DNA from 2 places in the Streptomyces bacillaris genome. Region 1 is predicted to be linked to the other one. Evidence: riboswitches for the same ligand, from Rfam matches in the RefSeq annotation. Region 1 holds a riboswitch; the other holds the start of a gene.
What was found. Region 1 has a riboswitch for cobalamin ahead of DJ476_RS04225 (CoA-acylating methylmalonate-semialdehyde dehydrogenase). Riboswitches for the same ligand answer to the same signal wherever they lie in the genome.
Positions count from the first base shown of each region.

Region 2: another riboswitch for cobalamin. It lies ahead of DJ476_RS10000 (ribonucleoside-diphosphate reductase subunit alpha); the one in region 1 lies ahead of DJ476_RS04225 (CoA-acylating methylmalonate-semialdehyde dehydrogenase).

Region 1 covers NZ_CP029378.1:1,008,617-1,013,257, reverse strand. The annotation lists gene DJ476_RS04235 (enoyl-CoA hydratase/isomerase family protein) at 1-316, opposite strand, end outside; gene DJ476_RS04230 (acyl-CoA dehydrogenase family protein) at 313-1,467, opposite strand; gene DJ476_RS04225 (CoA-acylating methylmalonate-semialdehyde dehydrogenase) at 1,464-2,966, opposite strand; cobalamin riboswitch at 3,195-3,373, opposite strand; gene cobF (precorrin-6A synthase (deacetylating)) at 3,564-4,367, shown strand; gene DJ476_RS04215 (hypothetical protein) at 4,512-4,641, opposite strand, start outside.
Region 2 covers NZ_CP029378.1:2,443,415-2,448,055, reverse strand. The annotation lists gene DJ476_RS10000 (ribonucleoside-diphosphate reductase subunit alpha) at 1-2,288, opposite strand, end outside; cobalamin riboswitch at 2,423-2,556, opposite strand; gene DJ476_RS09995 (GNAT family N-acetyltransferase) at 2,609-3,118, opposite strand; gene DJ476_RS09990 (hypothetical protein) at 3,118-3,795, opposite strand; gene DJ476_RS09985 (YbdD/YjiX family protein) at 3,927-4,130, opposite strand; gene DJ476_RS09980 (carbon starvation CstA family protein) at 4,127-4,641, opposite strand, start outside.

The DNA.
Region 1 (4,641 bases):
CGGCCACGTACGGCTTCGGATAGCGGGCGATCCGGGCGTTCAGCCGGTACTCGTCGCGCCAGAACGCCGCCGACGCCTTGCCGCCCGCGCGGGCGTCCTCGTAGATGGACCGGATGTCGCCGCCCGCGCACAGGCCGCGCTCCCCGGCCCCGGTGATGACGACCGTGGCCACCTCCGGGTCGTGCTCCCACCGGTCCAGGGCCGCCGCGACCGTCCCGACCATGTCGTGGGTCAGGGCGTTGAGCGCCTTGGGCCGGTTCAGGGTCACCACCCCCGTACGCCCCTCGGTGCGGACGACGACGTGCTCCTCGGTCATCGCAGGGCTCCCGTCAGACTCCGGGCCACAATGACGCGCATGATCTCGTTGGCCCCTTCCAGGATCTGGTGGACCCGCAGGTCCCGGACGATCTTCTCGATGCCGTACTCGGAGAGATAGCCGTAGCCACCGTGGAGTTGGAGCGCCCGGTCCGCGACCGCGTACCCGGTGTCGGTGGCGAACCGCTTGGCCATCGCGCACAACTCCGGTGCCCCCGGCGACTTCCGGTCCAGCGCCTCGGCGGCCTGCCGCACCAGTGCCCGGGCGGCGGCCAGTTCGGTCGCCATGTCGGCCAGCCGGAACTGCAGCGCCTGCGCCTCCAGCAGCCGGGCCCCGAACGCCTCCCGGTCCGCGAGATGGGCCAGGGACCGGTCCAGCGCGCTCTGCGCACCGCCCAACGAGCAGGCGGCGATGCCGAGTCGGCCGCCGTTGAGGCCGTTCATCGCGATCCGGAAGCCCTCGCCCTCGGCGCCCAGCATCCGGTCGGCCGGGATGCGCACGCCGTCGAGCATGACCTGCCGGGTGGGCTGCGCGTTCCACCCCATCTTCTTCTCGTTGGCCCCGAACGAGAGCCCCGCGTCGTCCCGTTCGACGAGGAGCGCGGAGATCCCGCCGGGACCGCTGTCGCCCGTGCGGGCCAGCACGATGTAGAGGTGCGTGGCGCCCGCCCCGGAGATGAACTGCTTCGTCCCCGTCAGGACGTAGTGGTCGCCGTCGCGCTCGGCGCGGGTGCGCAGCGCCGCCGCGTCGGAGCCCGCGCCCGGCTCGGTCAGGCAGTAACTGCCCAGCTGCTCCATGGTGCACAGCTCCGGCAGATACCGGGCGCGCTGGGCGTCGGTGCCGTACTGGTCGACCATCCAGGCGACCATGTTGTGGATCGAGAGGTACCCGGCGACCGACGGGCAGCCGGTGGCCAGGGCCTCGAAGACGAGGACCCCGTCGGAGCGGGACAGCCCGGAGCCGCCCACCTCCTCCCGTACGTACACACCTCCGAGACCGAGGTCCGCCGCCTTCCGCAGGACGTCGACGGGGAAGTGCTTCTCCTGGTCCCAGGCCACCGCGTGCGGGGCCAGGTGCTCCTGGGCGAAGTCGAGTGTGGTCTCGACGACCGCGAGCTGGTCGTCGCTGAGCAGGGTGGTCACAGCGGTCATCCCATGGTCGGAATCGTGAAGCTCGCACCGTCCCGGATCCCGGAGGCGGGCCAGCGCGAAGTGACGGTCTTGGTACGGGTGTAGAAGCGGATGGCGTCCGGTCCGTGCTGGTTCAGGTCCCCGAAGCCGGAGCGCTTCCAGCCGCCGAACGTGTGGTACGCCACCGGCACCGGGATCGGCACGTTCACGCCGACCATCCCGGTGTCGACGCGGCGGGTGAAGTCGCGGGCGATGTCGCCGTCACGGGTGAAGAGGGCGACGCCGTTGCCGTACGCGTGCTCCGAGGGCAGCCGCAGCGCCTCCTCGTAGTCCGCCGCACGGACCACGGAGAGCACGGGCCCGAAGATCTCCTCCTGGTAGATCCGCATGTCCGGGGTGACCCGGTCGAAGAGCGAGGCGCCCGCGAAGAACCCGTCCTCATGGCCTTCGAGGGTGAAGTCCCGCCCGTCCACGACGAGTTCGGCGCCCTCCTCGACACCGAGGTCGACATAGCCGCGCACCCGGTCCACCGCGTCCCGGCCCACCAGCGGCCCGAAGTCGGCGTCCGGGTCGTCCGAGCGGCCGATCCGCAGCTCACCGATCCGCTCGGTGAGCCTGGCGACCAGTGCGTCGGCGGTTGCCTCACCGACCGGCACGGCCACCGAGATCGCCATGCACCGCTCGCCCGCCGAGCCGTACCCGGCCCCGATCAGCGCGTCCACCGCCTGGTCGAGATCGGCGTCCGGCATCACGATCATGTGGTTCTTGGCCCCGCCGAAACACTGCGCCCGCTTGCCGTGGGCGGCGGCCGTCGCGTAGATGTGCGCGGCGATCGGCGTCGAGCCGACGAAGCCGAGCGCCTTGACGCGCGGGTCCTCCAGCAGGGTGTCCACGGGCTCCTTGCCGCCGTTGACGACGTTCAGGACCCCCGGCGGAAGCCCGGCCTCCAGGAAGAGTTCGGCCAGCCGCAGCGGCACCGACGGGTCGCGCTCCGAGGGCTTGAGGATGAAGGCGTTACCGCAGGCCAGAGCGGGCGCGGCCTTCCAGAGCGGGATCATCGCCGGGAAGTTGAACGGGGTGATGCCCGCGACCACGCCCAGCGGCCGGCGCAGCGAGTGGACATCGATCCCGGCGCCCGCGTTGTCGGTGAACTCGCCCTTCAGCAGATGCGGGACACCGGCCGCGAACTCCACCACGTCCAGGCCGCGCGCGATGTCGCCGTGCGCGTCGGCCACGGTCTTGCCGTGCTCGGAGGAGAGCAGCCGGGCCAGGGAGTCCTTCTCCTTCTCCACCAGCTGGAGGAAGCGCAGCAGCACCCGGGCGCGGCGCTGCGGGTTCCACTCGCCCCACTCCCGCTGCGCCTCGGCGGCATCGGCGATGGCCGCCTCGGTCTCGGACCGGCCGGCCAGCGGCACCCGGGCCTGGACCTGTCCGGTGTTGGGGTCGTAGACATCGCCGTACGTGCCCGAGGCGCCGGGCGTGTGCTTGCCGCCGATGAAATGGGTGAGTTCGCGGACCATGGAAACCTGCTCTCGTCGGTGAGATCGTCAGGAGAGATCCGGGGATGGCGCACGGCTGCCACCGGCCCACGCACCGGTCGGGTGCACGGGGGCGCGGAAGGGCTGCCGCCAGGGGGGACGCGAAGGGCGGGGGCCGTCAGGGGGCGGGGAGAACCGCTCGCCGGGACGGGCCTGCGGGGCCGTGGGTGCGCACCGGTGCCATGCGTGTCTGCTCCATCCTCGTGGAAACACGGAACAATCCCCGTGGCCGGTATCCTGACTCCCGGATCAGCGCACGCCCTCTTGCCTTCCCGACGGCTGGTTCGTCGTCAGTGGCGTGTCCTGCGAGGACGGACTCCCCGGTCACAGTGGCGGGACCGCGCCGGAATCGCACCGGCTTCCCTGACACCACGGGCCTTCGAGGCGCCTGGCACCATGCCGGTCGCCCCTCTGCTCACGAACATATAGTTGGACGTCCTAGTAAGTCCACCCCGCCTCGCTCCGACATGCGCGCCCTTGCCCCTTGCCCCGGCCGGGGGCCTGCCTGTGCTGGTCGGTGCGGTGGCCGCCTCGCCCCCTGCCCGGCCCGGCCGGCCCGTCCTGGCATGATCGGCCGACATGAGCGACGCACCACCACGCCACATCCTCGTCATCGGCATGGGCGCCGGCGACCCCGACCACCTGACCCTCGCCGCGATCAAGGCGATGCGCCGGGCGCAGGTCTTCTTCGTGCTCGGCAAGGGCCGTGAGAAGGAGTCCCTCACCCGGCTGCGACGGGACATCCTGGCCGAACACCTCACCGGCCCCTACCGGGTCGTCGAGGCCGAGGACCCCTGGCGGGACCGCACCCAGGACGACCGGGGGCGCTACACCTCGGCGGTCCACGACTGGCGCCACCGCCGCGCCGACATCTGCGAACGCCTGATCATCGAGGAGCTGGCACCGGGGGAGTGCGGGGCGTTCCTGGTCTGGGGCGACCCGTCCCTGTACGACAGCACCCTGGCGATCCTGGAGGACATCCAGGACCGGGGAACGGTGGAATTCGGCCATGAGGTGATTCCCGGCATCAGCAGCGTCTCCGCCCTCGCCGCCCGCCACCGTACGTCCCTGAACCAGGTCGGCCGCCCGATCCACATCACCCCCGGCCGACGGCTCGCGGAGGGGTTCCCGGACGACGACGGCGACATCGTGGTGATGCTCGACGGCCACGAGAGCTTCACCCATCTGACGGGCCGGGGGCTCTGGATCTACTGGGGCGCCTACATCGGCACCCCGGACGAACTCCTGGTCTCCGGCCCGCTCGACGAGGTCGCGGACCGGATCAGCCGGGTCCGCGCCGAGGCCCGCGAACGGCACGGCTGGATCATGGACACGTACCTGCTGCGGCAGGGGCCGGGGACGCCGGGCGGCGCGAGGGGCTGAGGGGCGCCTCGGCATCCCGGAGGCGTCGGGTGGTGCGGCGCCGCTGATGGGCCCCGGCCCGTGGGCGGGGGCCCGGACAAGGGGTGGCGGGCCGGGCGAGGCGCGGGCGGCGGCGCCGCACCTCGTCGTCGGGCCCTGCCGGGGTCAGCTCCGGGACTCGTGCGCCCGGATCAGGCCGAGCCCATGGCCGAGGCTCGGGCACTCGGCGCTCAGGTCGTTGCCCCGCACCAGATAGTTGTCCACGCGCCCGTCGGTGGCGCGCTCCACGGCCCGG
Region 2 (4,641 bases), 1.4 Mb from region 1:
ATCCGGGTCGCCGGGCGCGAGCGGAGGTAGTACGTCGTCTTCAGCCCCTGCTTCCAGGCGTACGCGTACATCGAGGAGAGCTTGCCGATCGTCGGCGTCTCCAGGAACAGGTTGAGCGACTGGCTCTGGTCGAGGAACGGCGTACGGGCCGCCGCCATGTCGATCAGACCGCGCTGCGGGATCTCCCACGCCGTGCGGTACAGCGCCCGCACGTCCTCGGGGATCCACGCGAAGCCCTGGACCGAGCCGCTGGCCTCGCGCAGCGCCTCACGGGTGCGGGCGTCCCAGACGCCGAGCTTCTTCAGCTCGTCCACCAGGTAGGCGTTCACCTGGAGGAACTCGCCGCTGAGCGTCTCGCGCTTGAACAGGTTGGAGACCTGCGGCTCGATGCACTCGTACACACCGGCGATCGAGGCGATCGTCGCGGTCGGCGCGATGGCGAGCAGCAGCGAGTTGCGCATGCCGGTCTTGGCGATCCGGGCGCGCAGGGCGTCCCAGCGCTCGGGCCAGTTCAGCTCGGTGTCGTAGTGGTCGGGGTGGAGCACACCGCGCGCGGCACGCGTCTCCGACCACGCGGGCAGCGGGCCCGAGCGCTCGGCCAGGTCGCAGGACGCCTCGTACGCGGCCAGCATGATCCGCTCGGAGATCTTCGTGGAGAGCGCGCGGGCCTCGGGCGAGTCGAACGGCAGGCGCAGCTGGAAGAAGACGTCCTGGAGGCCCATGGCGCCCAGACCGACCGGCCGCCAGCGGGAGTTGGAGTTCCCGGCCTGCTCGGTCGGGTAGAAGTTGATGTCGACGACCCGGTCGAGGAAGGTCACGGCCGTACGGACGGTGGAGTCCAGACGGTCCCAGTCGATCGTGCCGTCGGCCACGAACGCGCCCAGGTTGACCGAGCCCAGGTTGCAGACGGCCGTCTCACCGTCGTTGGTGACCTCCAGGATCTCCGTGCACAGGTTCGAGGAGTGCACGACCCGGCCCGGCTCGGCGGTCTGGTTCGCGGTCCGGTTGGAGGCGTCCTTGAACGTCATCCACCCCTGGCCGGTCTGGGCGAGGGTGCGCATCATCCGGCCGTACAGCTCACGCGCCGGCATCGTCTTGCGGGCCAGGCCCTTGGCCTCGGCCGCGCGGTAGGCCGCGTCGAACTCGTCGCCCCACAGGTCGACCAGCTCGGGCACGTCGGCGGGGGAGAAGAGCGACCACTCGGTGTCCGCGTCGACCCGGCGCATGAACTCGTCCGGGATCCAGTGCGCCAGGTTGAGGTTGTGCGTACGCCGCTGGTCCTCACCCGTGTTGTCGCGCAGCTCCAGGAACTCCTCGATGTCCGCGTGCCAGGTCTCCAGGTAGACCGCCGCCGCGCCCTTGCGCCGGCCGCCCTGGTTCACCGCCGCCACGGAGGCGTCCAGCGTCTTGAGGAACGGCACGATGCCGTTGGAGTGCCCGTTGGTGCCCCGGATCAGCGAACCCCGGGCGCGGATACGGGAGTAGGAGAGGCCGATGCCGCCCGCGTGCTTCGAGAGGCGCGCCACCTGGTGGTAGCGGTCGTAGATCGAGTCCAGCTCGTCCTTGGGGGAGTCCAGCAGATAGCAGGAGGACATCTGCGGGTGCCGGGTGCCGGAGTTGAAGAGCGTGGGGGAGGAGGGGAGGTAGTCCAGCTTGCTCATCAGCCCGTAGAGCGCGGCGACCTCGTCCAGGGCCCGCACCGACTCGTCCTCGGCCAGACCGGCGGCCACGCGCAGCATGAAGTGCTGCGGGGTCTCGATGACCTGACGGGTGAGCGGGTGGCGCAGCAGGTAACGGCTGTGCAGCGTACGGAGACCGAAGTAGCCGAAGCGGTCGTCCGCGCCCTCGGCCAGCGTCCGCTCCACCAGCGCGTCCAGCGCCTCGGAGTGCAGCTCCACGAAGGCGGCGGTGCGGTCCGCGATCAGGCCCTCGCGGTGGCCGACGGCGACCGAGGCGGAGAAGGAGGTGGCGCCCTGGCTCGCGGCCTCGTCGGCGATCGTCCGGGTCAGCAGCCGGGCGGCGAGCTTGGAGTACGCCGGGTCCTCGGAGATCAGGCCCGCCGCCGCCTCGGTGGCCAGCGTGCGCAGCTCGGCCTCGTCGGAGCGGGCGTTGCGCCCGCGGAGCGCGGAGGCGGCGACCCGTCCGGGGTCGGTGTCGGGCAGATCGACGGTGAGGTCGGTCAGGGTCCGCAGCAGGGCGGTCCCGGGTCCGTCGGTCGTGCCTTCTCCGGACGCGGTGGAGGCAGCGGATTCGGTGGCTGAAACCGGATCGGCGGGCGCGATGGTCACTGGGCTTTCCCTCGCTCGGCTGGGGGCCGGCGGCGAGCGGGGAAACCGGGCAGCACGATGCCTGGGAAGGCAGCACTGCTACGGCGTCCACCGGCCCATCCGCGAGGCCCGGACGTCTGCCGTCCGGTTCGGTCGAGCCGGACGTACTGTCGACAGGTCTTCGGACTTCGGGTGTGCAAAGCACACTGATCACACCGTTGCGGGACAGTTCCGGATTCGCACCGGATTCCCCTGCGGCGACAGCGAGGTCGAGCATACATGTGGGGGCCGCCAGATGATGCGGCCCCCACATGTTGTGTCGCGTTGATTCCTTGTGCCCTTCAGGAGGCCGCCTCCAGCTCCAGCCGGAAGGTCAGGAGGCGCAGGCCCGGCACCGGCTCCCAGTCCCGCTCAGGGGTCCGCAGAAAGCCGAGCCGACGGTAGATCCTATGGGCCGGGAGCATGGCCGGCTGCGTCGACAGCACCAGCCCCCGGACGCCTTCGGCGGACCGGGCCCGCTCGACGCACGCCCGTACGAGCGCCTCTCCCACGCCCCGTCCCCGCCCCGCGCGGGCCACGGCGAGCATCCGGAACTCGGCCTCGTCCGGACCGGAGATATCGCGCCACGGAGTGCCGGGAGCGGCATACGTCACACCGCCGAGCACCACCCCGTCCGCGTCGAGCGCCACGAGCACCTCGGCCTCGGCCGCCCGCTGCTCCACTGCCCGCAGTCTGAGAAGGTAGGGGTCCTGAGGGCCGTCCAGCAGACCATCGCCGAGATAGGCCTCGGCGATGATCTCGCCGAGTACGGCGTACTCGCCGGGCTCCGCCACCCTGATCGTCAGATCCATCAGCCGCTCGCTCCCACCTCGTTGTCCGGGGCGCCGTCGCCCACCGGCGGCAGATCGCCGCGCTCGACGGGCTGTTGTCCGGAGCCGCCCCCGGCGGGCGGCAGCACCCGGTCCAGCTCGTGGCCGTCGGCGCGGTGGGCGGCCCGCGCCGCCGACCGCAGCGTCGCCCGGTCCACCTTCTCGCGCGCCCCGCTCACCGTGATCACGAGTCCGTCCTGCTCCCGGGCGTACGCGTGGTCCGACTCCGTGGCGCGGTACCAGTGTTCGCCGTCCCGCTCGCACGTCACCAGGGGCTTCTCACCGTCGGCGGGCGCGGCGGCGCCCGTGCAGTCCGCCACGGCGTGCGGGCGGCGTTCCACCGACAGCTGGAGCAGGCCGCCGTCCGGCGCGGTGTAGGAGCTGCCGAACCCGTCGTCACCGAGCACCCCGACCGACTGGCGCGCCAGGGCGTAGCCCGCGGCCTCGGTCACCCAGACATGGTCCGTGACGAGCTGCGCGGCGGCGGCCCGCGCCTCCAGCTCCGCCCGGTCGGGCGCCGGTTCGGCCGAAGAGCTCCGCTCCGCCGTCGGCTCCGAGCCGGGCGCCGACGCGGTGCCGCAGCCCGTGACCGCCGCCAGTGCCAGGGCCGCGGCCAGGAGCAGGGGCCGGAGCCGGGGCGACCGGGTGTGCGATGTCATGGGCACATCCTTACGTACGGTCGCGGCTCCGCGCACCGGGGAATCGAGCGGCGGACGGGCTCGTCCGGGGGCGCGGAAAGGGGCCGCCGCGCCCCCGGAGGGGTGTGGCGGCCCCGATCGGCCGACGGTGGTCAGCAGCAGCGGAAGCCCTCGCGGGGGTCCGCCTCGCGGGCGTCCGTGCGGCTGTGCTCGAAGGCCCGGCGGCTCATCACCGGCGTGTCCGGATCGTGTGTCCTGGCGTGCGCCACATAGCGGTCGTACGCGGCCTCGCCGGTCAGCTCACGGACGTAGAAACGGATCCGTCCCGCCAGCCGCCGTACGTCCGCGACGGTCATGTCCGGCTCCCCGTCCCGGCCGGCTCCTTGCGCAGGCCGCCCTCGGGTCCGACACCGGCCTCCGCCAGCTCGGCCTTCTCCTCCTTGGTGGCGAAGAGCGAGGCCGGGGCGACGAACTTCGACTGCACGAACGGCGTTTCGTGGAGCTTGACGGTCTCCGGGTCGCGGATGGCCTTGTAGCAGACCCGGCCGGCGTCCACGAGGACGACGACGATGAGGAGGGCGAAGAGCGCGCAGAGCACCCCGTCGACGGTGGAGTTGGTGACGATGGTCCGCATGTCGTCCATGGACTTGGCGGGGGCCAGCACCTCGCCCGCGTCGATGCCCGCCTGGTACTTGTCGCGCTGGGCGAAGAAGCCGATCTTCACGTCCGAGGAGAAGATCTTCTGCCAGCTCGCGGTGAGGGTGACCGCCACGTCCCAGGCGAGCGGTACGGCGGTGACCCAGGCCCACTTCAGGCGGCCGGACTTCACCAGCAGGGTGGTGCAGACGGCGAGCGCGACAGCGGCCA